DNA from 3 places in the Microcella indica genome. Region 2 is predicted to be linked to each of the others. Evidence: predicted binding sites of a transcription regulator. Region 2 holds the regulator's gene; each other region holds the start of a gene.

Region 1 (10,165 bases), 780 kb from region 2:
GGCGGCGCAGGGGGTGGCGGCGGCAGCGGCCAGTACTACTCGCTCGTCGGCCGACAGGCCGAGGCCTCGCACGCACCGCGCACCGACATGACCACGGGCATCGGCCAGGACGGCCTCAACGTGCAAGACATCTGCACGACCCGCTGCGACGGCGGCGGCTCCGGCGCGGGCGGCGGTGGCGCCGCGGGCGGCTCCTCCGGCTCGATCGAGTTCGGCATCGGCGCCGACACCGAGTGGCTCGGCTACGGCGGCTTTCCTGGCGCGAACTCGACCGCGGGCCTCGCGAGCCTCAGTGCCACGTACGTCTACTTCTCGGGCAACAACGGGCACGGCTCCGTCTCGCTCACCTACTCGACCGGTTCGGCCGACGCGCCGACGAGCGTCATCGGCGCCACGGGCGACGAGCAGATCGCCCTCAGCTGGACGGCGCCCGCCAACGAGGGCGGCGCGAGCATCACCGACTACGTCATCGCCTACGCCGAGGACTCGGCGACGCCCGACTGGCAGATCGTCGAGGAGGGCGAGTCGACCGCAACCACCGCCACTGTCACGGGCCTGACCAACGGCACGGCGTACATCTTCCGGGTCGCGGCCGTCAACTCGTTCGGCACGAGCGCGCCCTCGGCCGCCTCCGACCCGGTCTATGCGAGCGGCGTGCCCGGTGCGCCGTCCATCACCTCCGTCATCTCGCGGGATGCTGCGCTCACGGTCGCGTTCGACGCGGCTTCCTCGCCCATCGCGATCGAGCGCTACGAGTATCAGCTCGACGGCGGCCCCTGGGTCGCGACCGCCGAGGCCGAGTCGCCTCTTCTCATCAGCGGCCTCAGCAACGGCTCCACCTACGACGTGCGCGTGCGCGGGGTCAACGCGATCGGCGCTGGAGCCGCCTCCGACCCTGTTTCGGGCATGGCCATCTCGACGCCAGGAGCCCCGACGATCGACGCGGTCAGCCCCATGATCGGTGGTGCGAGCATCGAGTTCACTCCAGGCTTCGGCGGCGGTGGCACCATCACGGGCTACGAGTACCGCGTGGACGGCGGCAGCTGGGTCGATGCCGGCACCACGAGCCCCGTCACGATCGTCGGCCTCGACGACGGCGCGAGCGCGGTAGTCGAGCTGCGCGCCCTCAACTCCGCGGGAGCAGGCACGCCGTCGGCGCCCGTCACCGTCACGACGCCGTCGACTCCCGACGCGCCCGTCATCGACGGCATCACGGCGGCCGACACCTCCCTGCAGGTCGCCTTCCCCGCCGTCTTCGACGGGGGGTCCGTCGTCACCGCCTACGAGTACCAGCTCGAGGCGGGCGGCGCATGGACGCCCCTCGGCACGACCGCGAGCCCCGCGACCATCACGGGCCTCGTCAACGGAACGAGCTACGACGTGCGACTGCGTGCCGTCAATGCTGTCGGCGCGAGCACTCCCTCGACCGCTGTCGTCGGCACACCCGCCACGACGCCGGGAGCACCCTCGATCGTCGGCGACACCGTCGCGGGCTCCGACGCGACCCTGAGCGCGCAGTTCACCGCCCCCGACTCCGACGGCGGGTCGGCGATCACGACCTACGAGTACTCGACCGACGGCGGCGCCACCTGGCGAGCGCGCGACGCGGGTACGACCGAGAGCCCGCTCGTCATCACGACCCTCTCGAGCGACGGCACGACCCCGCTCACGAACGGCACGACCTACTACGTCGAGGTGCGCGCCGTGAACGCGCAGGGCCCCGGCACCGCCTCCGGCGTCGCCGAGGGCATCGCCCGCACGACTCCGAGCGCCCCGACGATCGCGAGCATCACGCCCGGCTCGACGGAGCTGCGCGTGCGGTTCGACGCGGCCTCCAACGGCGGCTCGCCCATCACCGCGTACGAGTACCGCGTCGATGACGGCGCATGGGTCTCGACCGGAGGTCTGGGCACCGCGTTCTCGATCGCGGGGCTGACCAACGGCACCGAGTACCTCGTCACCGTGCGTGCCGTCAACGCCGTCGGCGACGGACCCTCGTCCGAGCCCGTCGCGGCGACCCCCGTGGCGGTGCCCGGCCAGCCGACGATCGTCTCGTACCTGCCGACCGACCGCACCCTCACCCTCACGGTGGATCTCGCCGACGACGGCGGCACCGAGGTCACAGGCTGGGAGTACTCGACCGACGCGGGCACGACCTGGGCCGCAGCGGGAGCCGACTCGAGCCCCTTCTCGATCACCTCTCTCTCCTCCGACGTGGATGCGCGACTCGTCAACGGCGAGAACTACACGGTCATCGTGCGCGCGGCGAGCGCTGCGGGCGTCGGTGCGGCGTCGGCCCCGCGCATCCTGACTCCGCGTGCGGTGCCGGCCCAGCCGGTCACGTCGCTCACGGCGCTCGACGGCGCCGTCTCGGTGGCCTTCTCGGTCGCCGACGACGGCGGCTCGCCGGTTCTCGACCTGCAGTACAGCCTGAACGGTGCGCCGTTCGTCTCGACCGGCACGCTCTCCTCGCCGTTCGTGCTCACGGGGCTCACCAACGGGCAGCCGGCCACGATCGAGCTGCGGGCCGTCAACGTCTCCGGCCCGAGTGCGGTCTCGGATGCCCGTTCCGCGACCCCGCGCACGGTTCCGGGCGCCCCGACCGGCGTGGCCGTCGTCTCCGGCAACGCTCTCGCCGCGGTGTCGTGGTCGGTGCCCGCCTCCACGGGCGGCGCCAGCATCACGCAGTACACCGCGAGCACATTCGCCACGGCGAGCTCGACGACCGCGCTCGCGAGCTGCTCGAGCGCGAGCACCGCCTGCGAGATCACGGGACTGAGCAACGACACGACGTACTTCGTCTCGGTCGTCGCGCAGAACGCCGCGGGCACGGGGCCTGCGTCGGCGCCGCGCGTGTCGGTGCTGCCGCTCGCGAAGCCCTCGGCCCCGACGCTCGGCACGGTGACTCCCGCCAACACCTTCCTCTCGGCAGCCTTCACGCCGGGCGCTGCAGGCTCGCGTTCCATCACGGGCTACGAGTACCAGCTCAACGGGGGCGAGTGGCGCCCCGCGGCCAGCACGTCGAGCCCCATCGTGATCTCCGGCCTCGCCAACGGCACGGAGTACACGGTCGCGTTGCGCGCGGTGAGCGCCGCCGGTGCCGGGGAGGCGTCGAACACGCGCACCGCCACGCCCTTCGCCCTGCCCAGCACGCCCGATTCGGCGACGATCGTGGCGGAGCCCGCGAGCGGCTCCGCGATCGTGAGCTGGGAGGCGCCGAACGCCAACGGCTCGACGATCACGAAGTACACGGTCGTCGCCTGGTCGGCGGCCTCGCAGGGCAGCCAGCTGCGAACGTGCACGACGACGGGCGCGACGAGCTGCACGATCACGGGCCTGACCAACGGCACGACGTACTACATCACGATCGACGCGACCAACGCGGCAGGCACGAGCACGCGCTCCACGCCGCGCGTGCCCGTCGTCTACACGGGCAAGCCCGGCTCGGTGAGCGGTGTGACCGCCGTCGCCGGTGACGCGCAGGCCTCCCTCACCTGGACCGCGGGAGCGGCGGGCGCGAGCGCCGTCAGCGACTACACGGTCTGGTACCGCGCCGTCGGCGACAGCGACTACACGCGCTTCATCGAACCAGTCTCGACCGACCGGTCGGCCACCGTCACCGGGCTCACGAACGGCACCGAGTACACGTTCATCGTCTACGCCGTCAACGCGCAGGGCACGAGCCTCGCGAGCGCCCCGTCCGCCGCCGTGAGCCCCACGGGCATCGGCGTCGCGCCGACCTTCGCAGCGCCGGTGCGCACGCCGGACGGTTTCACGGTCGCGATCAGCAACTACTCGGAGGTCACGACGTACGGAGCGAGCGCGACGAACGGCGCGAGCGCACGTGTGAGCGGCTCCACCGTCACCGTGAGCGGCCTCGCGGCGAACGCCGAGTCGACGGTCACCGTTGAGGCGGTGCGCCACGGCTACACGACCGCGTCGGCGAGCACGAGCGGCACGTCGCTCGAGGCGGGTGTCGCGCCCGTGCTCGGCGAGCCGGTCTCGATCGACGGCGGTTTCACCGTGCAGCTCGAGAACCTCGACGCGCTCGCCGTGTACGAGTTCTCCCTGCCGGGTGAGGCGACCGCGACCCTCGACGGCACGACCGTGACGGTCGCAGGCCTCGCCCCGGGGGAGAGCGCCGAGCTCACGGTCACGGCCCAGCGCGCCGGTCGCGCCGACGCGCCCACGACGGTGACCGGCGAGGCCTTGCCCGCCGCACCGAGCCCGCAGCTCGGAGACGTGACGCGCACCTCCGACGGCTTCACTGTGCCGCTCGTCGACGCCGTCGACGGCGTCGACTACTCCGTCTCCTCGACGGAGGGCGTCGCGGCTCTCAGCGACGGCGTGATCGTCGTCACGGGTCTCGACCCCGAGCAGGAGGCAACCCTCACGGTGACCGCTTCCCTCGCGGCTCACGTGGATGCGTCGACCTCGGTGACGAGCGCGGCACTGGGCACCGGCATCGCGCCCGCCCTGTCACTCGGCGACCGCACGCCGGACGGCTTCAGCGCGACGATCGACAACCCGCAGGACGGCGTGGACTACCTCGTCTCCACGACGGCGGGCTCCATCGTCCGCAGCGGTACGACCATCACGGTCACGGGACTCGCCCCGGCGCAGAGTGCGACGGTCACGGTCGTCGCGGTTGCTACCGGTCGCACCGACGCCCCCTCGAGCGTCACCTCGTCGGCGCTCGGTCAGGGCGCGATCGACCCGGCGGCCCCTGAGCCCACCCTCGACGGCTTCCGCGCTGAGATTCAGGACTTCGATGCCGAGGCGACCTACGAGGTCACGACCTCCGCGGGAGCGGTGGCGCTCGAAGGCGAGACGATCGTCGTCACGGGCCTCGCCCCCGGCGAGTCGGCGACCGTCACGATCGCCTTCACGAAGGAGGGTGAGACGGATGCCACGGCCGAGGTGACCGGAGCGGCCCTCGCCATCGGCACGGCCCCGACGTTCTCGTCCTCCACGAGCTCGGCGAGAGGCTTCACCTTCACGATCACGAACTACTCGGCCGAGATCAGCTACACGCTCGCCGCGACCAACGCCGGCAGCGTCACGCGCAGCGGCGCAACGGTCACGGTTGCCGGTCTTGCCCCGGGTGCGACGTCCGCGGTGACGGTCACGGCGAGCCGTGTCGGCTACCGGGATGCGTCCGCGGTGACCTCGGGCGTGGCCCTGCCCCCGGCACCGACCCCGCCCCCCGCCCCGGCGCCCGAGCCCGAGCCGACCGAGCCGTCGACCCCGACGCCGCCGCAGACCACGCCGCAGAACCCCGGCACATCGACGGCGATCGTCGATGGCGAGACTCAGCAGTCGACGATCGTGGTCGACGGCGAGCGCTTCACGGTCTCGACCCAGGGTGCAACCCTCGTCGTCGAGCCGATGTCGGGCGGCGCCTCAACCGGCTCGAGCGGCGGTACCACTCCCGTCGTGTTCGTGGGCGGCGACGTGAGCATCGACGTCGGCGGGTTCGCGGCTGACAGCTCGATCGAGATCTGGGCGTACTCGACGCCCACTTATCTGACGAGCATGACCGTCGGCTCGGATCTCGCGGCTGGCACGGTCGTGACGCTGCCGTCGAGCATCCGACCAGGCGAGCACACGATCGTCGTGACGGGCACGGGCGCGGATGGCGAGCCGATCGAGCTCTCCCTCGGCATCCTCGTGGTCGAGGAGATCGAGGAGCCTGCGGCAGAGCCCGCGGTCGTCGCGGATGACGCGACCGAGGCGACGACGGAGACCGATGGCGGAGCCTCGACCGGTATCGTCATCGCCTTCGCGATCCTGGCACTGCTGCTCGCGACGGGTCTGCTCTTCTTCCTGCTGGCGCGTCGTCGCCAGCGAGGCAGTACCGACGACAGCGCAGCCGCGCGGGCCTGACGCCACCGGGAGGGTCGGTGAGGCAAGCCTCGGCTTGCTGGCGCCGCGCCCTCCCGGGGCGTAGACCTGTCATCATGCGGAGACTTGTCGCGGCGGCACGGCGCTACCCCCTCGTCGGGCTCGCGGTGCTCGTCGGCGCCGTGGGGCTCGCGCTCCTCGCCGCCGACCTCGAGCCGATCGCCCGCTGGGGAGTGTCGATCTTCGCTCTCGGGGTCGCCCTCAAAGAGGGCGTCGGCATGGTGCGCAGCCTGCTCTCCGGACAGTTCGGGCTCGATGTGCTCGCGATCATGGCCATCGTGAGCACCGTCGTCGTGGGCGAGTACTGGGCGAGCCTCGTGATCGTGATCATGCTCGCCGGCGGCGAGGCGCTCGAGGATGTCGCGGCGGGCCGTGCGCAGCGCGAGCTGCGATCGTTGCTGGGTAAGGTGCCGCAGCAGGCTCACCGCCTCTCCGCCGAGGGCGACGTCGAGGATGTCGCGGTCGACGACGTCTCACCGGGCGATCGTCTACTCGTGCGCCCCTCCGAGGTCGTTCCCGTCGATGGCGAGCTCGCGAGTGCCGCCGCGACCTTCGACGAGTCCTCTCTCACGGGGGAGAGCATGCCCGTCGAGCGGCAGCGCGGCGACGCCGTGCTCAGCGGCTCGCTCGCCGGGGCCGACGCGGTCGAGATCGTGGCAACGGCACGCGCCGCCGACAGCCAGTACCAGCGCATCGTCGCGCTCGTGGAGGAGGCCTCCCAGTCGCGCGCCCCCATCGTGCGCCTCGCTGACCGCTACGCGCTGCCCTTCACGATCGTGTCGCTCGTCATCGCGGGCGTCGCCTGGGCGCTCAGCGGCGACCCCGTGCGCTTCGCCGAAGTGCTCGTCGTCGCGACGCCGTGCCCGCTGCTCATCGCCGCGCCCGTCGCGTTCATGGGCGGCATGTCGAGTGCTGCCAAGCACGGCATCGTCGTCAAGAATGCTGCCGCGCTCGAGCGGCTCGCGCGCACACGCACGGTCGCCTTCGACAAGACGGGCACTCTCACGCAGGGGCATCCGCAGGTCGTCGCTGTGCACCCGGCCGGTGGTATCGATGAGGATGACCTACTACGGCTCGTCGGCTCGGCCGAGCGGTACTCCTCCCATGTGCTCGCCGCAGCTCTCGTCGAGGCCGCGACCGACCGCGGCCTGGCCCTCGGCAGCTCGGAGGATGCGCGCGAGGTCGCCACGCACGGCGTCACCGCGACCGTCGACGGCCTCGCTGTCGTCGTGGGCAAGCCGGCCTTCGTGGCCGAGCACGCCGTCGGCGTGGAGCGGCGAGAGCTGCCGAGCGGCGAGTCCGCCGTCTACGTGGCGGTCGATGGAGAGTTCGCGGGCACGGTCGTGCTGCGCGACGAAGTGCGGGCGGATGCCGCGGCGACGCTGCGCGTGCTGGGCGAGCTGGGCATCCGGCGCACCCTCATGGTGACGGGCGACGTCGAAGCGACCGCGCGCCCCATCGCCGCCGGTCTCGGCATCGACGAGCTGCACGCGGAGTGCCTCCCGGAGGACAAGGTGCGCATCGTGCGCGAGCTCCAGCCGCGTCCGGTCGTCATGGTGGGCGACGGCGTCAACGACGCGCCTGTTCTCGCGGTCTCGGATGTCGGCATCGCGATGGGTGCGCGCGGCTCGACGGCCGCCTCCGAGTCGGCCGACGTCGTCATCATGCTCGACGACGTCGCCCGCGTCGCCCGCGCCGTGAGCATCGGGCAGCGCACTGTGCGCGTCGCCTTGCAAAGCATCTGGATGGGCATCATCATCTCGGTCGGGCTCATGCTCGTCGCCGCGTTCGGGTTCCTGCCCGCGATCGCCGGCGCGGCCCTACAGGAGGTCGTCGACCTCGTGGCGATCCTCGGCGCCCTGCGCGCCGTGCGCGCGGGGGAGGCGCGGCTGCCGGGGCTCGATCGGGCCGGAGGCATGAGAACGGGCCCCGCATCCGAGGATGCGAGGCCCGTCGAGGCACCCTCCCGCGGGAGCGCGCCCGGAGGCGTCACCCGCTAGGCGGAGACCTTCTTGCGGTCGCCGGCCATCGCAATCTCGATTTTGCGCGGCTTCGCCTTCTCGGCCACGGGGATCATGACGCTCAGCACGCCGTTCTCGTAGTGGGCCGAGATGTTCTCGGTGTCGATGTCTTTGCCGAGGGTGAGCTGGCGCAGGTAGCTGCCGGTGCCGCGCTCGCGGGCGAGCCACTGGACGCCCTCTTCGGTGCGGGCCGAGCGCTCAGCGCGGATCGTGAGCAGCTGGCCATCCACGTCCACATCGACCGTGCCGGGGTCGACACCAGGGAGGTCGGCGGTGAGCACGTAGTGGTCGCCGTCGCGGAACAGGTCCATGGGCATGAGGCGCGGGCTCTGGCGCTGGTCGAGCATGCTCGAGGCAACGCGGTCGAGCTCGCGGAACGGGTCGAAGAACATCGTCATCGCGGTACTCCTTGTCACGTCGCCCGCCGGGTGGCGGGTGGTCGATGTAAACCTGAGTCGGGGTGACTCAAGTAAGGAGATATTAGCACTCGAGTAGGGAGAGTGCCAAGTGTTCGCGCACGGCGAAAGTCCTGGTGAGAGCGGCTTCTCACCCGTGAATCGAGGTTCTCAGTACCCGACGAAGTAGTCGGTCTGCATGCGCTTCGCACCCGCCGCACGAAGGGCCGCGCGCCCCGCGGAGACCACTGCAGGGGCACCCGAGACGTACCCGCGCCGAGAAGCGAGGTCGGGCACGAGCTCGAGCAGGGCATCCCGCGTCAGGCTCTCGAGCGGCACCTCGACGACGCGCGCTCCCGCCGCCTCGAGAACGTCGCGGTAGAGCAGCTCGCCGGGGTTCGACGGCACGACCAGCACGACGACGTCGCGCCGCTCGCCGCGGGCCGTGAGCTCGGCGAGCTGACTGGCGAACGGCGTCACGCCGATGCCGCCCGCGAGCAGGACCAGCGGGATGCTCCGGTCGCGGGGCAGCAGGAAGTCGCCGGCGATGAGCGTGGTCGCCACGCGGGCCCCCGGCTTGAGCTCGCGCAGGGTTCGCTTGAGCGTGGAGCCCGGGTCGGGCATCCGCATGCCGAGGCGCACGATCGGATCGCTCGGGGCCGACGCGATCGTGAAGCTGCGGCGCATTCCCCTCTGGTCGGCTCCGTGCGGCACGTGCAGCTCAAGGTACTGGCCCGCCTCGAAGCGCAGCGGCCGCGAGGGCTCGAAGCGCAGCTCGGTCGCGTGCGGCGAGAGGGGCGCCGCGCCGATGAGGCGCAGCGAGACACCGGGGCGGCGCGAGACAGCGAAGGCGACGATGTTGCCCACGACGAGGGCCAGCTCGGGGGAGGTGTAGAGCGGGCCGAGGCTGAAGGGCACCGAGAACACCACGGCGACGACCGCCGCGGTGAGCCACTGCTGCCAGCGTCGCGGCGGCAGGGTGAGCGGCTCGGTGAGCATGAACCCGGCGAGGAAGACGATGGGGAACAGCAGCAGCACCGAGCTGTAGGCGTCGAGCGGCGCCGCGCCCGTGAGGGTGATGCGCGTACCGATGATCGCGACCGTGAGCACGATCGCGACGAGCCCGACGTCGAGGCGCCGCGTGCGGTCGAGCAGCAGGAGGGCGCCGAGGGCGACGACGGGCAGCATGGCGGGAGTCGCGATCCACCACGCGCCGATCGTGAGCCCGGCGAGGCTCGCGACGAGCACGCCCGTCGCGGCAGGGTTGAGCAGATGCCGCCCGCGCCACACGATGAGGTACTTCGACAGCGCCGCGATGATGCCGGCGGCGGCGGCGCCCACGAGCGCCATCGTGGCGAGGCTCGGCGGCACGAGGCACACGATGATGAGCGCTGTGATGACGCTCGACTCCCGGTGCGGCACGACGCGCGCGAGTCGTGCCGCGACCTCGTTTGCGCCGAGAGTGGCGACGAGCACGACCCCTGCGGTGCCGAGGATCGCGTACGGGTCGGGCCCGATGATGTCGAGGAACGCGAGGACGACACCGAGAGCGAGCACCACGACGAGGCTCGCGGTCGCCAGTCGGTACATGCTCACGCGGCCGGTGACGGCGTCGATCGTCGCTCTCATGCGAACAGCTCTCCTGACAGGTCGGGGCTGCCCTCGAGGCGGCCATCGTCGAACAATCGAACCCACTGGAACGGGAAACGCTCGGCCAGGCGCGCCGGTTCGGTGAGAAAGAGCGCCGTCGCGAGCCCATCGGCGAGCAGCGCCGTCTCGGCGATCGCCCACGCCGCGATGACTCCGCCGACCGGTCGGCCCGTCGTCGCGTCGACGATGTGGTGC
Region 2 (10,165 bases):
TCGCGAGCAGGTCGTCGCCGTTGCGGCTGAACGTCTCGTGCGTCTTGACCTTCATCTCGAGGTACAGGTCGCCGTTGGGGCCACCGGCCGGGCCGACCTCGCCCTGGCCGGGCAGCTGGATGCGCAGGCCCGTATCGACTCCCGCGGGAATGTCGACGGCGACCGTGCGGCGCGCGCGCACGCGGCCCTGGCCGGCGCACGTGGGGCACGGGCTCGGAATCACGGTGCCGTAGCCGCGGCAGGTGCCGCACGGCGACGAGGTGAGCACGTTGCCGAGGAGGCTGCGCACGGTGCGCTGAATCTGGCCGGAGCCGCGGCAGATGTCGCACGTGGCAGGCTCGGTGCCGGGCGAGCAGCAGGAGCCGTTGCAGGTCTCGCAGAGCACGGCCGTGTCGACCTCGATCTCGCGGTGGGTGCCGAAGATGATCTCGTCGAGCTCGACCTCGACGCGCAGGAGGGCATCCTGGCCGCGCTCGCGGCGCGACCGGGGGCCGCGCTGCGACTGGCCGCCGCCGAAGAACGTCTCGAAGATGTCGCCGAAGCCTCCGAATCCGGATGCTCCGCCCATGCCGCCGCTGCCGCCCATGTCGTACTGCTGGCGCTGCTGCGGGTCGCTCAGCACGTCGTAGGCGTGCGTGACCTGCTTGAACCGCTCAGCCGCCTCCCCGCTCGGGTTGACGTCGGGGTGCAGCTCGCGCGCCAAGCGTCGGTACGCCTTCTTCACCTCATCGGCGCTCGCACCGCGATCGATTCCGAGCACTTCGTAGTGGTCTGCCACTTATTCCTCACCGAGCAGTCGCGACACGTAGCGCGCCACGGCGCGGACCGCTGCCATGTTGTTCGAGTAGTCCATACGGGTGGGGCCGAGCACCCCGAGTTTCGCGCTCGAGTCGCGGCCCATGCTGTACGCGCTCGTGACGACGGCGGCCTCGTGCAGCGCCGCATCGTTCTCGCGGCCGATGCGGGCCGACACCCCCTGGCTGTCGAGCTGCATCTCGCTGAACAGCTTCAGGAGCGTCACCTGCTCCTCGATCGCCTCGAGGACGGGGTAGACGCTGCCGGCGAAGTCCTGCTCGGTGCGCACGAGGTTCGCGGCGCCCGCCATGACGAGCCGGTCGGAGCGGTGCTCGTCGACGTGCCCGAGCAGGGCATCCGCGACGACGCGCACGGCTTCCCGCCGGTCGGGGGCGAACTGGCCGTCGAGCGTGCCGGCGACGGTGCCGACCTCGGCGAGTGCGCGGCCGGAGAGCGCGGCGTTGAGCTTCGCCCTCAGCTCCCCCACGAAGACCTCGTCGGCCTCGACCGGCAGCTCGATCATGCGCTGGTCGACACGACCGCCGTCGGTGATGAACACCGTCATGAGGCGCGTAGGGCTCATGGGCACGAGCTCGATGTGCCGCACCCGGGCGTTGCCCAGCGTCGGGTACTGCACGAGCGCGACCTGGTTGGTGAGCGAGGAGAGGAGGCGCACGGTGCGCGCGAAGACGTCGTCGAGGTCGACCGACTGATCGAGGAAGGCGGCGATCGCCTGGCGCTGACCCGCGCTCAGCGGCCGCAGGTCGGCGAGCTGGTCGACGAAGACCCGATAGCCCTTGTCGGTCGGCACCCGACCCGACGAGGTGTGGGGCGCCGAGATGAGCTCCTCCTCTTCGAGGATGGCCATGTCGTTGCGGATCGTCGCGGCGGAGACGCCGAACTGGTGACGGTCGACGATGGCCTTCGACCCGACGGGTTCGCGCGAGGCGACGTAGTCCTGCACGATGGCCCGCAAGACGTGCAGAGCGCGGTCGGAAACCATCGTCACCCCTCTCCTCGTCGTACTCGATGTCGTGGCCGTCGTCGTGGCCGTGCCGCTGGCACTCGATTCCACTGACTGCCAATTCTACCCCGCCACACCCTGAGCGCATCGTTGCCTCAGGCGAAGGTGCGCACTACGGTGTTGATGTGCTCGCACCGCGCGGAGCAGTTATGTACACCGCAACGATGCGAGTCACACGTCAGGCTCCACCCCGGGTCCCTCTTGTTCGGACGATTGAAAGGCAGCACCCACATGACTGAGTCCACTCCGCCCCCCGCAGCTCCTCAGCCCGCCCAGCCCCTCAGCGAGACCGAGGACCGCCAGTGGGCCTCCTTCGCCCACCTCGGCGGAATCCTGGGCTTCCTGCCCGCTCTCATCATCTGGCTCGTCTTCAAGGACCGTGGTTCGTTCACGAACCAGGAGGCCAAGGAGGCTCTGAACTTCCAGATCACGGTGGCGATCGCGCAGGTCGTCATCTTCATCCTGAACGCCATCCTCGGCGCCGTGACGCTCGGCCTCTGGGCGCTCATCGGCTGGATCTTCCCGCTCGCCGTGTGGGTGTTCGCCGTGATCTTCTCGATCATGGGCTTCACGAAGGCCAAGGACGGCACCGCGTACCGCTACGCCGTGTCGATCCGCCTCATCAAGTAGGTCATCGCTTTCGGCCCACGGGGCCCGCGCGCTACCGCGCCGGGCCCCGTTCGGTGTTTAATGGCCCCATGAGCCAGCAGCCGCCCGTCAACCCGTACGCCACAGCACCCGCTCCCCTGCGGCCCGAGGAAGAGAAGCTGTGGGCGACCCTCATCCACGTCGGTGGCATCTTCTTCGGCTTCGTGCCCGCCCTCATCGGCTACCTCGTGCTCAAGGAACGCGGGCCGTTCATCCGCGGGCACTCCACGACGGCGCTCAACTTCCAGCTCACCATGCTCATCGGCTACGTCGTCGGCTTCGTCACGGTGTTCGTCTTCATCGGGTTCCTCGTGCTGCTCGCCGTGGGCATCCTCGTGCTCGTGTTCGGCATCATCGCCGCGATCGCGGCCAACCGGGGCGAGGAGTACTACTACCCCGTCGCGATCAAGTTCCTCACCTAGCTCACCCGCTCGCTCAGTCCGGCAGCAGTCGTCGCACGACAGCGTCGGCCAGTAGCCGCCCGCGCAGGGTCAGCACGACGCGACCCGCGAAGGCGGCGGCCGGCTCGATGAGTTCGTCGGCGAGCAGGCCCGCGACTGCGTGCCGCCCCGAAGGCGTCAGCAGCTCGCGGTCCAGCCCCTCGCGCAGTCGCGTCTCGAGCAGAACGCGCTCGACGCGCCGCGTCTCGGCGTCGAGCGTCTCGCGACCGGTGGCGGGGCTCACTCCTGCCCCGACCCGCTGCGCGTAGGCGTGAGGGTGCTTGACGTTCCACCAGCGCACCCCGCCGACGTGGCTGTGCGCCCCGGGGCCCACACCCCACCAGTCCTGCCCCGTCCAGTACGCGCGGTTGTGCCGCGAGCGCTGCTCGGGTGACGCCGCCCAGTTGCTGACCTCGTACCAGTGGTATCCGGCCGCCGTGAGCCGAGCATCCGCCGCCTCGTAGGCCGCCGCGTGCAGGTCGTCGTCCACGGGAGCCACCTCGCCTCGAGCGATCTGGCGGGCGAGCTTCGTGCCTTCCTCGACGATGAGGGCGTATGCGCTGACATGATCGGGCCGCTCGGCGAGCGCGGCCGCGAGGCTCGCCTCCCAGTCGGCGGGCGACTCGCCCGGCGTGCCGTAGATGAGGTCGAGGCTCACCGCGAGCCCGGCTGCGCGCGCCTCGGCGACGCGGCGCGCCACGTTCTCGGGGTCGTGGGTGCGCTCGAGCGTGCGCAGCACGTGCGGCACCGCCGACTGCATGCCGAACGAGACGCGCGTCACGCCGGCCTCCGCGAGCGCGGCGAGGCCCGCGGCGTCGATCGAGTCGGGGTTCGACTCGGTCGTCACCTCGGCGTCGGGCGCGAGACCGAAGCGGTCGCGCACAGCGCCGATCATGCGGGCAAGATCGGCGGGCGGCAGGATCGTGGGCGTCCCCCCGCCGAGGAAGACCGTGCTCGCGGGCCGCGGCGACAGGCCGGCGGCATCGAGCACGCGCGCGGCGAGGTCCAGCTCGGCGATCGCCTGGTCGGCGAAGTCGCTGCGCTTCACCCCGCGCACCTCGTCGGCCGTATACGTGTTGAAGTCGCAGTAGCCGCACCGCACGCGGCAGTAGGGCACGTGCAGGTACACGCCGAGGTCGCGCTGCTCGGCGCCCTCCGCGACAGTCGGCGGCAGCATCCCGTCCTCGGGGGCCGGGTCGGCGATCGGCAGGGCACTGGGCACGGGTCCATCCTCCCAGCCCCGCGCTCGCTCGACCTGCGCGGCGCCGCCTGCCGTGCGGCATCTCCACAATTCAGGAGGCGACACTGCAGAACGAGGGCCGGGATGCTCTGCCGGGCGTGTCGCGCGGTGCGAGCATCCCGATCTCCTGAATTGTGGAGGCGCCGCGCCCGTCGGTCGGGGCGTCGACGCCGAACTACGCGAGTGGAGTGCATGCCATGACGACGACACCTGACGACGGCGCGCTGCCCGAGAGCACCGACGTGCTCATCGTCGGCGGCGGGCAAGCCGGCCTCGGTATGGGCTACCGGCTGCGCGAGGCGGGCGTGCCCTTCGTGATCGTCGACGATCGTGAGCGCGTCGGCGATGTCTGGCGGGCGCGCTGGCGCAGCCTCGTGCTCTTCACCCCGCGGCGGTTCTCGGCGCTGCCGGGGCTGCCCCTGCCCGACTCGGCGGGCTACTACCCCACCAAGGACGAGATCGCCGACTACCTCGAGGCGTACGCAGAGAAGAACGCGCTGCCCGTCGTGGCGCAGACTCGCGTGACGGCGATCGCGCGCGACGGCGACGGCGGCGGATTCGTCGCCGACACGACGCGCGGCACCGTGCACGCGCGCGCTGTCGTCATCGCGACGGGTCCGTTCCAGTACCCGCGCGTGCCCCGAGTCGCCGCGGGCCTGCACCCCGAGGTCGTGCAGGTGCACTCGACCGCGTACGAGGGCCCGGAGGATCTATTACCCGGGCGCATCGCGGTCGTGGGCGGCGGCAACTCGGCCGCGCAGCTCGCCGACGAGCTGTCGGCGACGCACGAGGTGACGATGATCGCGCCGCAGAAGCCGTGGTTCATTCCCGAACGGATCCTCGGGGTGACCGTCTACTGGCCTCTGAAGCTCTTCGGCGTCCTCAGCTCGCCCGCCGACAGCCGCATCAGCGAGTACATCCACTCGCGGGGGGACGGCATCCTCGGCACGCAGGCGAAGCGCGCCATCCGCGCAGGGCGCCTGCGGCTGCTCACGAGCCGCGTGGTCGGCGCCGCCGGTCGAGAGCTCGAGCTGCAGGACGGCACGCGGGTCGAGGTGGATGGCGTGCTGTGGGGCACCGGATTCCGCGCCCACTACCCCTTCGTGCAGGTCGACGGAGCCCTGACCGACCACGGCGCACCCCGCCACGACCGCGGCGTCTCCCCCGTCGACGGCCTGTACTGGATCGGCCTGCCCTGGCAGCGCCGACTCGACTCCTCGATCATCCACGGCATCGCCGCCGACTCGCGCGAGCTCGCCGAGGCCGTGCAGAGCCACGTGCGCCGCTCTGGCAGGCTGGAGGGGTGACCACCACCATCCTCTGGGACGTCGACGGAACCCTCCTGCTGAACGCATACTCCGGCGGCGGTGAGCTGTACCACTCGGCGGTCGAGCGCGCCGTGGAGCGCGAGCTCGGCCCGGCCCTGCCCCGCACGCACGGCAAGCCTGACGGGCTCATCCTCAGCGAGATCCTCACCCACTTCGGCTACGGGGACGACTGGCACGAGCGCGCCCGCACCGTGCTCGACGAGCTCTCGGTGGAGCGCGCCGAGCGCGGCGACCGTCGCGAGACCGCACCGGGAGTCGAGGATGCTCTGCGCGCGTGCGCCGCCCGCGGGTGGCGCAACGCCCTCCTCACGGGCAACTCGCTCACGCGCTCGCGGGTCAAGCTCGAGGGCGCCGGGCTCACCGCCGCGGCGCTCGGCGATGCGGCGTTCGACTGGGAGCGCTCGTACTTCGGCGCGACGGCGCGCGACCGCAGCGAGATCACCGCGGCAGCCCGCGCGGCCCTCCCCGACGACACCCTCGTCATCATCGGCGACACCCCGCGCGACGACGAGGCGGCTCGGGCCGCGGGCATCCCGTTCATCGCCGTCGCGACGGGGGCGTTCACGGTCGACGAGCTGCGGCGCACCGAGGCGATTCTCGTCGTGCCCGATCTCGTGGCCGGGCTCGACGAGGTGCTCGCCACCATCGCCGCGCTGCCCACGCCCCGCAACGCCGCCTGACGGTCGCGCCTGACACGCCGCCCGACCGCCGCCGCGCCTACACGACGGGCGTGTAGATCTGCACGAACCAGATCTGCTGCATGCGGTAGAGCATGACCGCCACCGTGATCGCGGCGACCCCGAGGATGACGGTCGCCCATCGGGAGCGGTCGATGAGCGCCCAGATGATGGCGAGCACCGGCAGCAGGAGCGCCGTGACGAGATAGATCCAGTACTCGACCGGGTCTCCCGTGGGCGCGTTGCCCGCGAACGGCGCGACGATGGAGACGACGATCTGGGCGAGCAGCAGCACCGCGACGAGCGCCGAGCCGAGCACGGAGACGTCGTTGGGGCGCGTGCCGATGCCGCCGAGCACGAGGCACACGAGCCCGACGAGCAGCGCGACGACGATCTGTGCGATGGTGAACCACTCGATCATTCGGCTGCCTCCTGAGGGAATCCCACCAGCGTACGGCCGACGCCCGCCCGCACGGCGACGAGGGCGATGAGCCGCCCCCGCGCGTCGACCGCGGCCATGGGCTCGGCGTCGGCCGCGTCGGGCAGGGCGAGCGTCTTGCCGTGGCCGAGATCGCGCGCCTGGTCGCCGCTCACGGTCAGGACCGGGAAGAGCTGTGCGGCCACCTCGGCGGGCGACACGAGAACCTCCGGTGTGATGTCGTCGACCGCGACGGCGCGTGACGTGGCGAACGGGCCCACGCGCGTGCGGCGGAGCGCCGTGAGGTGCCCGCCGACACCCAGATCGGCGCCGAGGTCGCGCGCGAGCGCGCGAATGTAGGTGCCCGACGAGCAGTCGATGCGAGCATCCACCTCGATGCCGTCGGCCTGCCGACGCACGGCCAGCACCTCGAAGGCGCTCACCGTCACGCGTCGCGCTGCGAGCTCGACCTCCTCGCCGGCGCGCACGCGATCGTAGGCGCGCCGACCGTCGACCTTGATGGCGCTCACCGCGCTCGGCACCTGCTCGATCTGGCCGGTCAGGCTCCGGATGCCCTGCTCGAGCCTCTCCAGCGTGACCGCCTCGAGCGCCGCCGGGTCGGCAGCACCGATCGGCTCACCCTCGGCGTCGTCGGTCGTCGTCGCCACCCCGAGCCTCATGGTCGTCTCGTACGTCTTGTCGAGGCCCACGAGGTAGGTGAGCAGGCGCGTAGCCGGGCCGACGCCGAGCGTCAGCAGACCGGTCGCCATCGGGTCGAGGGTGCCGGCGTGCCCGACCTTGCGCGTGTCGAGGGCACGGCGCGCGCGGGCGACGACGTCGTGGCTCGTGAGGCCCTGCGGCTTGTCGACGAAGAGCATCCCGGCAGTCACGGCATCCACGCTACCGCTCGGCGCGCAGTGCGTAGGATGCCGAGCATGCGCATCGCCGTTCTCGGAGCCGGGGCCGTCGGCGGCACCCTCGCGGCGCTCCTCCACCGCGCGGGGCACGACGTGGTCGTGACAGCGCGCGGCGAGCACGGCGCCTCTCTCGCGCGCGACGGGCTGCTGCTCACCGGCGGCTGGGGCGACCACCTGGCCCGTATTCGGGTCGTGGAGGCTCTCGCGGCCCCGCTCGACCTCCTGGTCGTCACGACGAAGGTGCACGACACGACGGCGGCTCTCGCGGCCGCGGCGCGCCTGGACGGCACGCCCGCGCTCGTCGTGCAGAACGGCCTCGGGGGCGAGGCCGCGGTGCGGGATGCTCTGCCGCACTCCCCCGTCGCGATCGGCCTGGCGCTCTTCGCCGCGAGCCTCCTCGAGCCAGGGCGCGTCGACGTGACGGGCCCGAACCCGCTCGTGCTGGGTGGTGACCCTGCCGCGGTCGCCGTCGCGCTGCCCGCGCTGCGCTCGGCTCTCCCCGCAGAGGTCAGCGTGGTCGACGACATCGTGGGCGCGCAGTGGACGAAGCTGCTCGTCAACCAGGTCAACGCCCTGCCGGCGGTCACCCGGCTGAGCGTGCAGGAGGTCGTCGCGCACGACGGACTGCGCGCGGTTCTCACGCGCGGCATGCGGGAGACGGCGACCGTCGCGCGGGCGAAGGGTCTGCACCTGGCACGCATCGGAGCCGTCGGGCCGGACGAGGTCGCGCTGCTGTTGAGCGACGACCCTGCCGCGGGCGAGGCGGTGCCGCGGGCTCTCGCCGCCAGGATGGGGGACGTGCCGAATCCGGCATCGACGTTGCAGAGCATCCGTCGGGGGCGCGCCACCGAGATCGACGCCCTCAACGGTGTCGTCGTGGCTGCCGGGGCCGAGGGCGGCGTCGCGACGCCCGTGAACGCGCTCATGGTCGAGCTCGTGCACGAGGTCGAGCGCACGGGCGAGTTCCTCGACCCCGCCGCCGTTCTCGCCCGGCTCTCCGCGTCACCGGCTCAGGACTAGCGGGCGATCAACCGACGACGGCCGCCACGAAGCCGAGTCCGAGCAGCCCGAAGCCGAGGCCCCACAGCGTGATCGACACGATCTGCCACAGGATGACGCGCTGGCGCGACGCCCCGAAGCCGACCATGAGGCCCGACGTGATCTGGCTCGGCAGCAGGGTCTGGCCGAGCAGGCTCACCCCGGGCACGCCCCACGCATCGAAGCGCCGCTTGAAACGCTCCCGCCGCGGTGAGAGCGGCTGCTCGTGGGCTCCCGCCGCTCCCCGCACTCGGCCGGCGAGCAGCACGACGAGCACCATCGAGATCACATTGCCGAGGATCGCTGCGGGGATCGCCACGAGGGGCGACGCACCGGCGAGGATGCCGATCGGCGCCGCGAAGTACGACTCGATGAACGGCACGGCCGCCGCGGGCATGATCACGAGCCACTGCCAGATCGGGGCGACGGTGGCGGTGTTGTCCTGCAGGTCGGCGAGCATGCGCATCCTTCTCGGTGGGTCGATTCGAGTATCGCTCCCACGCTATCGACGGGGGCGCCGACCGACGTCCCCCGCCCGACGGAGCGGCTTCTCCGCCTCCCGGCGGAGCGGGCGCCTGCCTTGAGCAGCTCGCGCCTCCACAACTCAGGAGATCGTGCGGCAGAAGCTTTCCGACACGCCGTACCTGACCCCGAACGGCCCCTCAGCCGGCGCCGACTCCTGAATTGTGGAGACGAACCGGGTGAGGGGCGGGTGGCGCAGGCGGGTGGCGCGGCTAGCTAGCGCATCGCCTTCGTGTGCCAGACCGTCTTGATCTCGACGAAGGCGCCGATACGGTCGAGCGACGGCGCCGGGATGCCCGGCTCGGGCTGCAGCACGCGCGTGAGCGTCTCCGCCGCGGCGATCTGCAGGTCGACCCACTCGAGGTCGCCCGCACCGGCCAGGTCGAGCGCGTTGACGTCGGCGTGCGCCGCGAGCCACGGCGCGATCTCGGCAGGCGACCCGGTGAGGATGTTGACGACTCCCCCGGGAACGTCGGAGGTCGCGAGCACCTCCCCGAGCGAGATCGCCGAGAGCGGCGCGCGCTCGTGGGCGACGACGACGACCGTGTTGCCCGTGAGGATCGCGGGAGCGACGACCGCGGCGAGGCCGAGGAGCGAGGCTCCCGTAGCCTGCTGCGGCGCGATGATCGCGACGACACCGGTCGGTTCGGGCACCGAGATGTTGAAGTACGGGCCGGCGACGGGGTTGGCGTTGCCCGCGACCTGCGCGTACTTGTCGGCCCAGCCCGCGTACCAGACCCAGACATCGATCGCCGCGTCGACCTGCGCGCCCGCGGCGGCCGCCGAGACGCCCTCCGACTGCACGATCTCGTCGACGAACTGGGCGTGACGCCCCTCGAGCAGCTCGGCGATGCGGTAGAGCACCTGTCCGCGGTTGTACCCGGTCGCTCCGGCCCAGCCGCCCACCGCGCTGCGCGCGGCGACGACCGCATCGCGGGCGTCCTTGCGCGAGGCCTGCGCGGCGTTGGCGAGGAACGCGCCCTTCGGCGTCGTCACCTCGTAGGTGCGGCCGCTCTCACTGCGCGGAAACTTGCCGCCCACGTAGAGCTTGTACGTCTTGGGCACGGTGAGCCGACTCACTTCGCCACCGCCTTCTTGGTCGTCTTGCGGTCTTTCGT
Region 3 (10,165 bases), 740 kb from region 2:
GATTCGAGACCAACGGCATCGGCTTCTACCTCTTCGACCAGATTGCCGACCCGGGCGCCTTCAAGGACACCTACCGGCATCAGCTCGATACCGTCGCGTGGAACGACGACGAGCGCGAGCGCGTGATCGACGAGGTCATGGTCGCGTACGACTTCAACACCCAGCTCTTCGTCGGTCTCGCCGAGGCGCGCGACGCCGCCTGAGCAGTGCCGCCTGCCGCACACACGAAACGGGGCGGCATCCCGTGAGGGATGCCGCCCCGTTGTCGGTGCAGTGAGCTGGCTGGACTAGAAGTCCATGCCCCCCGAAGGGTCGCCCATCGGCTGCGGGTTCTTCTCCGGCTTGTCTGCCACGACGGCCTCCGTCGTGAGGAACAGCCCGGCGATCGACGCGGCGTTGAGCAGCGCCGAGCGCGTCACCTTCACCGGGTCGGCGATGCCGGCGGCGAGCATGTCGCCGTACTCGCCGGTCGCGGCGTTGAGGCCGTGCCCGATGGGAAGGTTGCGCACCTTCTCGGCAACGACACCCGCCTCCATGCCGGCGTTGAGCGCGATCTGCTTGAGCGGCGAGTCGACGGCGAGGCGGACGATGTTCGCACCCGTCGCCTCGTCACCGACGAGGTCGGTGAGCTCCTTCGACTCGAAGGCCATCTTGCCCGCCTGGATGAGGGCGACGCCACCACCGGCGACGATGCCCTCCTCGACGGCGGCCTTGGCGTTGCGCACGGCATCCTCGATGCGGTGCTTGCGCTCCTTGAGCTCCACCTCGGTCGCGGCACCCGCCTTGATGACGGCGACGCCGCCGGCGAGCTTCGCGAGGCGCTCCTGGAGCTTCTCGCGGTCGTAGTCGCTGTCGGTGTTCTCGATCTCGGCGCGGATCTGCTTGACGCGGCCCGCGATGGCGTCGGCCTCGCCGGCGCCCTCCACGATCGTCGTCTCGTCCTTCGTGATGACGACCTTGCGCGCGCGGCCCAGCAGGTCGAGGGTGGCGTTCTCGAGCTTGAGACCGACCTCCTCGCTGATGACCTGACCGCCGGTGAGGATCGCGATGTCCTGCAGCATGGCCTTGCGGCGGTCGCCGAAGCCGGGAGCCTTGACGGCGACCGACTTGAAGATGCCGCGGATCTTGTTGACCACGAGCGTCGCAAGGGCCTCGCCCTCGACGTCCTCGGCGATGATGAGCAGCTGCTTGCCGCTCTGGATCACCTTGTCCACGACGGGGAGCAGGTCCTTGATCGCCGAGATCTTGCCGTTGACGATGAGCACGTAGGGGTCTTCGAAGACCGCTTCCTGGCGCTCGGGGTCGGTGACGAAGTACGCCGAGAGGTAGCCCTTGTCGAAGCGCATACCCTCGGTGAGCTCGAGCTCGGTGCCGAAGGTGTTCGACTCCTCGACCGTGACGACGCCCTCCTTGCCCACCTTGTCGATGGCCTCGGCGATGAGCGCGCCGATCTCGGGGTCGGCGGCGGAGATGCTCGCGGTGGCGGCGATCTCCTCCTTGGTCTCGACCTCCTTGGCGTTCTTCAGCAGCTGGGCCGAGACGGCCTGCGTGGCCTTCTCGATGCCGCGCTTGAGGCTGATGGGGTCGGCGCCGGCCGCGACGTTGCGCAGGCCCTCGCGCACGAGCGCCTGGGCGAGCACGACCGAGGTCGTCGTACCGTCGCCGGCGACGTCATCGGTCTTCTTCGCGACCTCCTTGACCAGCTCGGCACCGATCTTCTCGAACGGGTCCTCCAGCTCGATCTCCTTGGCGATGGAGACGCCGTCGTTGGTGATCGTGGGGGCGCCCCACTTCTTCTCCAGCACGACGTTGCGGCCGCGCGGGCCGAGGGTGACGCGCACTGCGTCGGCCAGGATGTTCAGGCCGCGCTCGAGGCCGCGGCGGGCCTCTTCGTCAAAAGCAATCAATTTAGCCATGGGTGTCTTTCGTCCCTCCCGGACGTATCACGTGCAGTAGCTCTGGCACTCGGCTATCGCGAGTGCTAACTGATTCTGGCACTCGCACCCTTCGAGTGCAAGCCAACACGACCCGCCGTGAGCCAGATCTGACCCGAATGGGCGCTCAGGCATTTGGCGAGCGCCCGTTCCCGTCAGATCTGGCGGGAAGCGGGGTGGGGCTAGGGGGCGCGGAAGGTCACGTCGCCCGCGAGGGGGACGAGCTCGACCCACGTATTGCCGGGCGCGAGGCGCACGGCGACTCCGTGCTCGTCGAGCAGACGGATGGTGTCGGTGAGGCCGCTCTTCGACCACTGGGCGCGCACGGTGCCCCCGCCCGTGGAGACCCACGCGTCGCCCGAGCCCCGCAGACCGACCGTCGGAATGCTCTGGATGACCTGCACGGGCACCCGGAGCGTCACGACGTTGACGGCGGCGAGCTGGTCGCCCGAGGCATCCCGATCGACGGCGCCGCCGTGCATGAAGCGCACCCAGCGCTCGCTCTCGGCGTTCCACTCCCACGCGGGCGTGTTGCCGACGGAGAACTGCAGCCCGATGCGGGCCGTGGGCGAGCCCTCCTTCGTGGCGGTCGCCGCGGCGACGCTCTCCGCGAAGGCGAACAGCTGCGGAGGCGGGTCGAGCCTGCCCTGCTGCGCCACGATCTGCGGCGCGCGCACGATGACGTTGTGCGGGGCCGGGGCGTTGGTGCCGCGGAAGATGGTCTCCGCGGTGTCTGCCTGCCCGTGGATCGCGTTGTACACGGGAGCGTTCTGCATCGCGACGACGAACCGGTACTGACCGCCCGAGTACGCGAAGACGCCGCCCAACGGCGACACGACGTCGGGGTCGACCGGTCGTACGGAGCGGATCGGGCCGATCTCGTCGGGAATGTCGGAGTGCCACACGGCGATGTGGCGCGTGGCGCCGCCCTCCACGAGGATCTCGTAGACGATGTCGGCCCGCCCGAGGCCGATCTGGGGGCGGGCGTTGATGTTGTTGTCGATCTTCGCTGCGATCGAGGGGTGGTCGAGCGAGCCGGGCGCCACCTGCTCTCCCGTTAGCGGGGCGAGCGTGTACGGTTCGGGCTCCTCGAACACCGGCACGTACTCGGGCGTCGCCGTCGGCACCGGCAACTCGCGCTCAGCGGCGCACCCGCTGGCCAGGGCGAGGGCCGCGAGCACGCCGACCGCTGCCGACCAGCGACTGCGTGCGCGCATCCTCATGGCGACAGCGTAACCGCGCAGGCGGAGGCGGGAGGTGAGGCGCGAAGCGGGCGCGCCGTCAGAGGACGGTGACGCCTTCGGCCTGAGGGCCCTTCGAGCCGGTGCCCACCTCGAAGCTCACCGCCTGACCCTCTTCGAGAACCTTGTAGCCGGGCATGTCGATGGCCGAGTAGTGGACGAAGACGTCCTGCTCCCCTCCCTCGAGAGTGATGAAGCCGAAGCCCTTCTCGGCGTTGAACCACTTGACGGTTCCCTTGGTCATGCGGTGACTCCTTGCTGTGCGTGGAGCGATGCTAACCACCGCAGCACGACCGTCACCAGGGGCCGCGAGCACTCTTCACAGAGTCGAAACGTCGGCGTAACGCCGATTCGGGATGCCCGGGGCCGGGCGTCAGCCGCGTGCCGAGTAGTCCGCGCCGAGCACGACGGTGATGGGAGCACCGGGGAAGGCGTCGGAGAGCTCGATGTCGGCAACACGCAACTGCTGCGCGATGCCGCGGGCGAAGCCTTCGTTGGCCGGGTCGGAGTAGAACACGACCGTGTCGGGGAAGTCGTCCTGCGCGGCATTCGTCGTCGTGCCGACGGGCCAGCCGGCCTCGGAGAGCTCGGCGCCGCCCTGAGCGGCGAGGCCCTCGAACGGTGTCGCATTGAGGACGGTGATCGTGAAACCGCTCGGAAGGTCGACGGCGCTCGGGTCCAGGACCGGGTCCGCCGTGGGCGTCATCGTCGGCGTGGGCTCGGGGGTCGGCATGGGCTCGGGCTCGGAGAAGCCCGGGATCTCGAAGGTCACGCTGTCGCTCACGAGGGAGAGGCTGTAGAGCCCGGCAACGACGAGCGCGCCGCTCGCGAGCAGGGCCCACGCCACCGCGATCCAGCCGCGACCCCGCCGACGCGGCGCCCGGTGCGCGCCGACGCGCCCGAGGGAGTCGGGCACGTCGTCGAAACGATCGGGGTCGTACTCGGCCATCGTGAAGCCTTTCGGCTGAGGTGGGGGCGGGTCAGGCTGCGCCGGTCGTCGAGGGGCGCCGCGTGCGGCGCTGCTGGGAGCGCTGCTGCCGCACCTCCCGCAGGCGACCGACCAGCACCGGGTCGTAGCGTGCGGCGACATCGGTGTCGATCACGGCGTTCAGCACCTGATAGTAGCGGGCGGCGCTCCAGCCGAAGTCACGACGGATGCGCAGCTCCTTCGCGCCGCTGTGGCCCCACCAGTCGCGCTCGAACTCGAGCACGCGGCGCGCGGGCTCGTCGAGGGCGTCGGATCGGGCATCCATACCCACACCCTAGGAGCCTCGCGAGCCCGACCGTGGCGGCTCGCCCACGGCCGGGCAGGTGCCCAGCCAACTCGGTTAGGGTTGCCTCAGTCGACCGGCGTCGCCCCGAGCGCGCCCCAGCCCCGTTTCGGACCCCCATGACCTCCCTGCTTCCCCGCGCGCTCGCGACGCTCCTGTGCGTCGCCGTGCTCTCGGCCTGCACGACGGGCACGGCGGGGCCCGTGGCCGAGTCGCCTGCCTCGATCACTCCTCGACCGCCGCTGGCCGAGCTCGACGTGCTCGAGAACCCGCGGGATCACGTGGGCCCGTCGACCGCAGTGCTCGAGACGGCCTCGATCACCCCCGTGGCGGAGGCACCGGCGCAGCAGCTGCCGACCACGGTGGTCTCTCGCGATCTCGCCGGCGACGTCGAGGTGACCGTCGACGACACGAGCCGCATCCTGCCGCTCGACATCGCCGGGTCGATCGCCTCGACCGTGTTCGCGCTCGGGTTCGGCGACTCGGTGGTCGGCCGCGACATCTCGACGACCTTTCCCGAGGCAGACGGCCTACCCGTCGTGACGAGCAGCGGCCACGCCATCAACAGCGAGTCGATGCTCGCGCTGCGCCCGAGCATCGTCATCACCGATGGCACGATCGGGCCGACCGACGTGGTCGTGCAGCTGCGCGATGCGGGCGTCACGGTCGTCTACGTGGATGCTGAGCCAGGGCTCGGCGCCCCCGCCGAGCTCGCGCGGCAGGTGGCCGCGGCGCTCGGGGCGCCCGCGACGGGCGAGGTGCTGGCCGCGCAGCTCGACGCCGAGGTCGACGCCGTCGTCGACGAGATCGCCTCCATCGCACCGACCGACACCGCCGATCGCGTGCGCATCCTCTTTCTCTACTTGCGTGGCGCCTCGCGCATCTACTACCTCTTCGGCGAGGAGTCGGGTGCAGACGAGCTCATCGAGGGCGTCGGAGGCATCGACGTGGCCGGGGAGATCGGCTGGCAGGGCCTGCGCCCCATGACGGACGAGGCTCTCATCGCGGCCGACCCCGACCTCATCCTCGTCATGACCGACGGGCTCGAGAGCGTGGGCGGAGTCGAGGGGCTCCTCGCCGCGAAGCCCGCGATCGCCCTGACGCGCGCGGGAGAGAACCGTCGCTTCGTCGACATGGCGGACGGCGAGATCCTGAGCTTCGGGCCGCGCACACCGCTCATGCTGGACGCCCTCGCGCGAGCGATCTACGCTCCGGACTCCTGAGTCCGCCCCTCGGGTGCCCAGCGCTCGAGGCGGTCGCCGTGAGGTGACACGACGGCCGCGGCGCGGCCATCGACGCTCAGGATGAAGTCGTCGTCCGGGCCGGGCAGGAGGGCGTCCGCGCTCTCACCCACGCGCTCGAGAACGCGGCGGCCGTCGAGAGAGATCCAGTGGCCGGGCAGCGCAGTGGCGAGGTCGTGGAACCGCTCGCGCCGCGCCGGGTCGAGGTAGACGAGCACGGCGGGGCTCCACACGACGAGCGTGGCGCCGCTCGGCGCCTGCGCGGCGAGCGCGGGCAACCCGTCGAGGGCGTCGCCCGCGACGAGTCGCGGCGGCTCTCGACGGGCGATCGTCATGGCCTGGTTCAGCTGCAGCGCTCGGTCGCGCTCCTCCGGCCAGACGAGCGTGCGCAACCAGCGCTCCGCCTCCGCGTCGCCCCAGGGCAGTGGCTGCCGCTCGAGCCCCGCACGCCAGACGATGCGGGGCAGGCGGGTCGGCACCGGCACGCTCTCTCCGAGAGCGCAGCGCAGCTCGAGCGCCGACGCGCCGTCCTCCGGATCGAGGCGGTGGAGCGCACTTCCCCGCTCGAACACGTGGCTGTAGCGGTCGGGAAGGAGTGTGAGACCCGCCGACGCGCCGACTTCGAGCAGCGCGACCGGCCCCTCGATGCGCTGCAGCGCGGCCACGAGCGGCGCCGTGCGCCGCGGATCGTTGGTCTGTGTCGCGCGCTGCCGGGCGATGCCGGCTACGGCCGGCCAGTGCTCCCGCACCCATGGCGCGATGCTCTCGTGCGGTGCGAGGCCCGCGAAGCGCGCGGCGGTGAGGATGAGCACGGGTTGACGGCTCGCCACGGGCAGCGCATCGATCAGCGCGATGCTCGCCTCATCGGCGGCGAGCGCCTCTGCCCAGCCCGCATAGGTGGGCGACCGGGGCGCCGCCTCCCGGGCGAAGCGCCGGTAGCGCTCGGCGGTCGTGCTCACGCCCGCATTGTGTCACGCGAACGCGCCGGGGCGGCCGTCGACCTCCGCATGCTCACGGCGCGCGGCGGCGACGCACGACCGTGATCCCGCCCACCGTGAGCACCGCGAGGGCGAGAACGACGCCCGCCCCGGTCAGCGCGGGCGCGACCCACGAGGCCCCTCCAGACACCACGAGGTCCGCCTCGACCTCGGCCGCGCAGGCTGGGTCGAGCGGCGCGACGATCGTGATCGGGTCGAGCGGCTCCCCCGCCGGGTAGGTGCCGAAGGCCGCCGCACCGTCCTCGGTGAGGGCGGCCGCGATGCCCTCGACGGTCAGCACGCCGTCCGCCACGGAGCGCGTGGCCGCCGTCAGGTCGAGGCTCGCGAACTCGACCCCCCGCGCCGCGACCTCGGCGCCCTCCTGCGTCGTGCCGACGACGTCGAGCACGAGCAGCCCCGACGCGGCGTCCGCGAGGGCGACGCGGGGCATGCTCACGGTCGTGTCGAGAATGTCGCCGTGCCCGGTGAAGCGGATGCTGCCCGCGAAGAGAAGCTCGGCCGTCGCCGAGCCCGAGGCGACGGCGCCGGAGCCCTCCCCGAACGTGAAGGAGGGCGTCGCGTAGGTGGCGCCGTCGGCCGCCTGCCACTCGCCGTTCGCGATCGAGCCGCTCACGTAGGCGCGGAAGCTCTCTTTGAAGCCCCACTCGAGCCGAGCATCCTGCACCGCGCACTCGTCGACGGAGGCCGCCGCGGCCCTCTCCGTCTCTGCACCGACCGAGAGGCCCAGCCCCACGGCCGCGGCCACCGCGAGGGCGAGACCCGCAGTGCCGAGTCGGCGGCGGAAGCGACGGAGCACGAGAGGCCCTTCTGTACGACAGGCTGAGGGCGCGTCGACGCGCCGAAGAACACCGGTCAGGCTAGCCGTCGCACCTTCGAAGGCGCTATGCGGTCGCGGCGCGGTACATGGAGACGTGCGGGATGCCCGCCTCGACATATTCGTCGCCGTACGGCTCGAAGCCGAGCGCGGCGTACAGCGGCTGGATGTAGCTCTGGGCGTGCAGCGCCAACGGCTCGTGGCCGTGCCGCTCGATGACATGCTCGATGAGGCGCCTCGCGAGCCCCTCCCCCCGTCGGTCGGCGCGGGTGACGACGCGGCCGACGAGACGCCGGGCATCCCGATTGCCCTCCTGCGGCTGCGCGTCGACGACGACGCGCAGGTAGGCGGCCACGCCGCGATCATCGGAGATCCAGACGTGCTCGGTGGTCTCCTCGCGGTCGCGCTCGTCGAGCTCCTCCTCGTCGATGCGCTGCTCGAGGAAGAACACTTCGGTGCGCACGCGCGCGATCTCGAAGAACTCGTCGAGGCTCAGCTCGCCCCACGTCCGCAACATCGGGGAAGTCTCGGGCACGAATGCGAGTTTAATGGGGTGCAGACCAACCGCCCGAGGCCGGGCGAGAAGCGGGGAACCCCATGAGTGACGACACGACCGCCCAGAACGACCAGAGCTACGCCGTGCAGAAGACCGAGGACGAGTGGCGGGCCGAGCTCGGCGAGGAGCGATATCAGGTGCTGCGCGAGGCCGGCACCGAACGCGCGTGGACGGGAGAGCTGCTCGACGAGAGCCGCAGCGGCATCTACACGTGCGGAGCGTGCAACGCCGAACTGTTCCAGGCCGGCACCAAGTTCGACTCGGGCTGCGGCTGGCCGAGCTTCTACGAGTCGGTTCGCCCCGACGCCGTCGAGCTGCTCGAGGACACCTCGCTCGGCATGACCCGTACCGAGGTGCGCTGCGCCGCGTGCGGCTCGCACCTGGGCCACGTGTTCCCCGACGGCTTCGGCACCCCCACGGGCGACCGCTACTGCATGAACTCGCTCGCCCTCGGCTTCACGGCCGACGAGGAGTAGGCCCGGCGGAGCCCGGGGCTGGAGACGTCGCCAGCACGGTGCGCGGCCGCCGCCAGCGGTCGAGCGTCGCCACGACGATGCCCACCGCGGTGAGCACGACGGCGGCGACGGTCTGAGGCTGCAGCGCAGGGCCGATCGCCGCGACGGAGTCGAACACGACCGCCGCCATGAGCTGCCCGAGCACGAGGCACATGCCGAGCAGCAGCACGCCGACGCGCGCGACCGCGGCCGCCTGGATCGCGATGAAGACGACACCGACAGCGCCACCCGCGTAGAGGTACGCCTCGGTCGGCGGCTGCTCGGGCAGACCGTTGACGGCGAGGCTGATGACGGTCACGACGAGGAGCGCTGCTGTGCCGACCGTGAAGTTCACGAGCGTCGCCGCGAGCGGAGAGCCGCTCACCTGCCGCACGCGACCGTTCATCGCCTGCTGCATGCCCGCGCCGACTCCCGCGAGGAGCGGCAGGATGAGCGCCGGCCACGGGATGCTCCCGCCCAGTTCGCCCGCGACCGCCACCGCCACCGCGAGCACCGTGAGTGCCGCGCCGCTCAGGCGCGCGAGCGTGGGAGGTGTCACGCGCGCCCCGGCGAAGCCCCGGGCATCCGCGACCATTCCCGTCACCGTCTGGCCCGAGACGAGTGCGACGGTGAAGATCGCCACCCCGAGGATGCCCGCCACGAGGCCCTGCGAGAGCACGAAGAAGCCACCGGCCGCACCGCCGAGCAGCATCCACCAGGGCAGCTCGCCTGCCCGCAGCGCCGCGGGGATGCGCCGCACCGCCGCACGGCCGCGCCGAGTCGAGAGCACGATCACGAGCAGCAGCACCCAGCCGGAGGAGAAGGAGACGAGCGCGGCCGTGAAGCCGTCGTCGAAGCGCTGCCCGAGCTCGCCGTTGACGCGCGACTGCGTCGCGACGCCCACGCCGGCGAGCACCGTCGCCGCGACGGCGAGCGCGGTGCCGAGCGGGCCCGCGAGGCGGCCGCCGTCGAGACCCACGGCGTTCATGCGCATCCTCTCGGTGACGCGGACGAGTAGCGCAGCAAGTTTGTCAGGGCCGCCTCCGGGAATCGAACCCCGCGATGCGTCAGCATCGGCGCACCAGGATCGACCACTGTGGAAGAACTGGCTTACGGGCCGCCTCCGGGAATCGAACCCGGGACCTATTCATTACGAGTGAATCGCTCTGCCGACTGAGCTAAGGCGGCGTGACCCGGTTCCACCGGGCACGGCTCACGAGTTTATCCCATCGCGCGGGCGGCCGCGCACACCCGTTACCCGTTGCAGACCGGATCGCTCGCGGGCACCTCGCCCGTGAGCAGGTAGTCGTCGACGAGCCCGTTGATGCACGGGTCGCCTTCGTCGTAGGCGATGTGGCCTTCGCCGACGTAGGTGACGAGCACACCGCTCTCGAGCTGCTCGGCCAGCGCCTCGGCCCACTCGTAGGGAGTGGCCGGGTCACCGGTGGTGCCGATGACGAGGATCGGTGGCGCGCCGGCGGCGCGCACGGGCTCGAGGTCGCCCTCGAAGGCGTACGGCCAGTTGGCGCAGATGACGTCGCCGAGCGGTGAGGGGTCGGCCGTGGTCGGGGCGACCTCCCGAATGCGCTCGTTCTGCTCGGCGATGACGTCCCGGT

What was found. Region 2 encodes HrcA, which represses chaperone genes, less so after heat shock. Its sites were predicted from a motif close to TTNGCACTCGNNNNNNNCGAGTGCNAA; they were not measured.
Region 1: the regulator HrcA is predicted to act here: its motif matches at 8,406-8,432, upstream of HUJ41_RS01510 (Hsp20/alpha crystallin family protein).
Region 3: the regulator HrcA is predicted to act here: its motif matches at 1,959-1,985, upstream of groL (chaperonin GroEL).

What each region holds. Positions count from the first base shown of each region.
Region 1 is NZ_CP058670.1:300,932-311,096, forward strand. Features, by position in the region: gene HUJ41_RS01500 (beta strand repeat-containing protein) at 1-5,886, shown strand, start outside; gene HUJ41_RS01505 (heavy metal translocating P-type ATPase) at 5,961-7,904, shown strand; gene HUJ41_RS01510 (Hsp20/alpha crystallin family protein) at 7,901-8,323, opposite strand; gene HUJ41_RS01515 (FAD-dependent oxidoreductase) at 8,492-9,949, opposite strand; gene HUJ41_RS01520 (FAD:protein FMN transferase) at 9,946-10,165, opposite strand, start outside.
Region 2 is NZ_CP058670.1:1,082,850-1,093,014, reverse strand. Features, by position in the region: gene dnaJ (molecular chaperone DnaJ) at 1-778, opposite strand, end outside; gene hrcA (heat-inducible transcriptional repressor HrcA) at 779-1,798, opposite strand; gene HUJ41_RS05340 (DUF4870 domain-containing protein) at 2,051-2,449, shown strand; gene HUJ41_RS05335 (DUF4870 domain-containing protein) at 2,518-2,889, shown strand; gene hemW (radical SAM family heme chaperone HemW) at 2,903-4,129, opposite strand; gene HUJ41_RS05325 (flavin-containing monooxygenase) at 4,345-5,454, shown strand; gene HUJ41_RS05320 (HAD family hydrolase) at 5,451-6,155, shown strand; gene HUJ41_RS05315 (hypothetical protein) at 6,193-6,573, opposite strand; gene truB (tRNA pseudouridine(55) synthase TruB) at 6,570-7,448, opposite strand; gene HUJ41_RS05305 (ketopantoate reductase family protein) at 7,506-8,507, shown strand; gene HUJ41_RS05300 (small multi-drug export protein) at 8,515-8,985, opposite strand; gene HUJ41_RS05295 (aldehyde dehydrogenase family protein) at 9,264-10,127, opposite strand; gene HUJ41_RS05290 (aldehyde dehydrogenase family protein) at 10,124-10,165, opposite strand, start outside.
Region 3 is NZ_CP058670.1:342,949-353,113, reverse strand. Features, by position in the region: gene HUJ41_RS01735 (biliverdin-producing heme oxygenase) at 1-203, shown strand, start outside; gene groL (chaperonin GroEL) at 288-1,916, opposite strand; gene HUJ41_RS01725 (DUF3048 domain-containing protein) at 2,117-3,157, opposite strand; gene HUJ41_RS01720 (cold-shock protein) at 3,216-3,419, opposite strand; gene HUJ41_RS01715 (LytR C-terminal domain-containing protein) at 3,549-4,124, opposite strand; gene HUJ41_RS01710 (DUF3263 domain-containing protein) at 4,156-4,428, opposite strand; gene HUJ41_RS01705 (heme/hemin ABC transporter substrate-binding protein) at 4,566-5,669, shown strand; gene HUJ41_RS01700 (DUF2332 domain-containing protein) at 5,651-6,646, opposite strand; gene HUJ41_RS01695 (HtaA domain-containing protein) at 6,699-7,481, opposite strand; gene HUJ41_RS01690 (GNAT family N-acetyltransferase) at 7,567-8,034, opposite strand; gene msrB (peptide-methionine (R)-S-oxide reductase MsrB) at 8,097-8,531, shown strand; gene HUJ41_RS01680 (DMT family transporter) at 8,512-9,537, opposite strand; tRNA gene HUJ41_RS01675 (tRNA-Thr) at 9,665-9,737, opposite strand; gene HUJ41_RS01670 (alpha/beta hydrolase) at 9,804-10,165, opposite strand, start outside.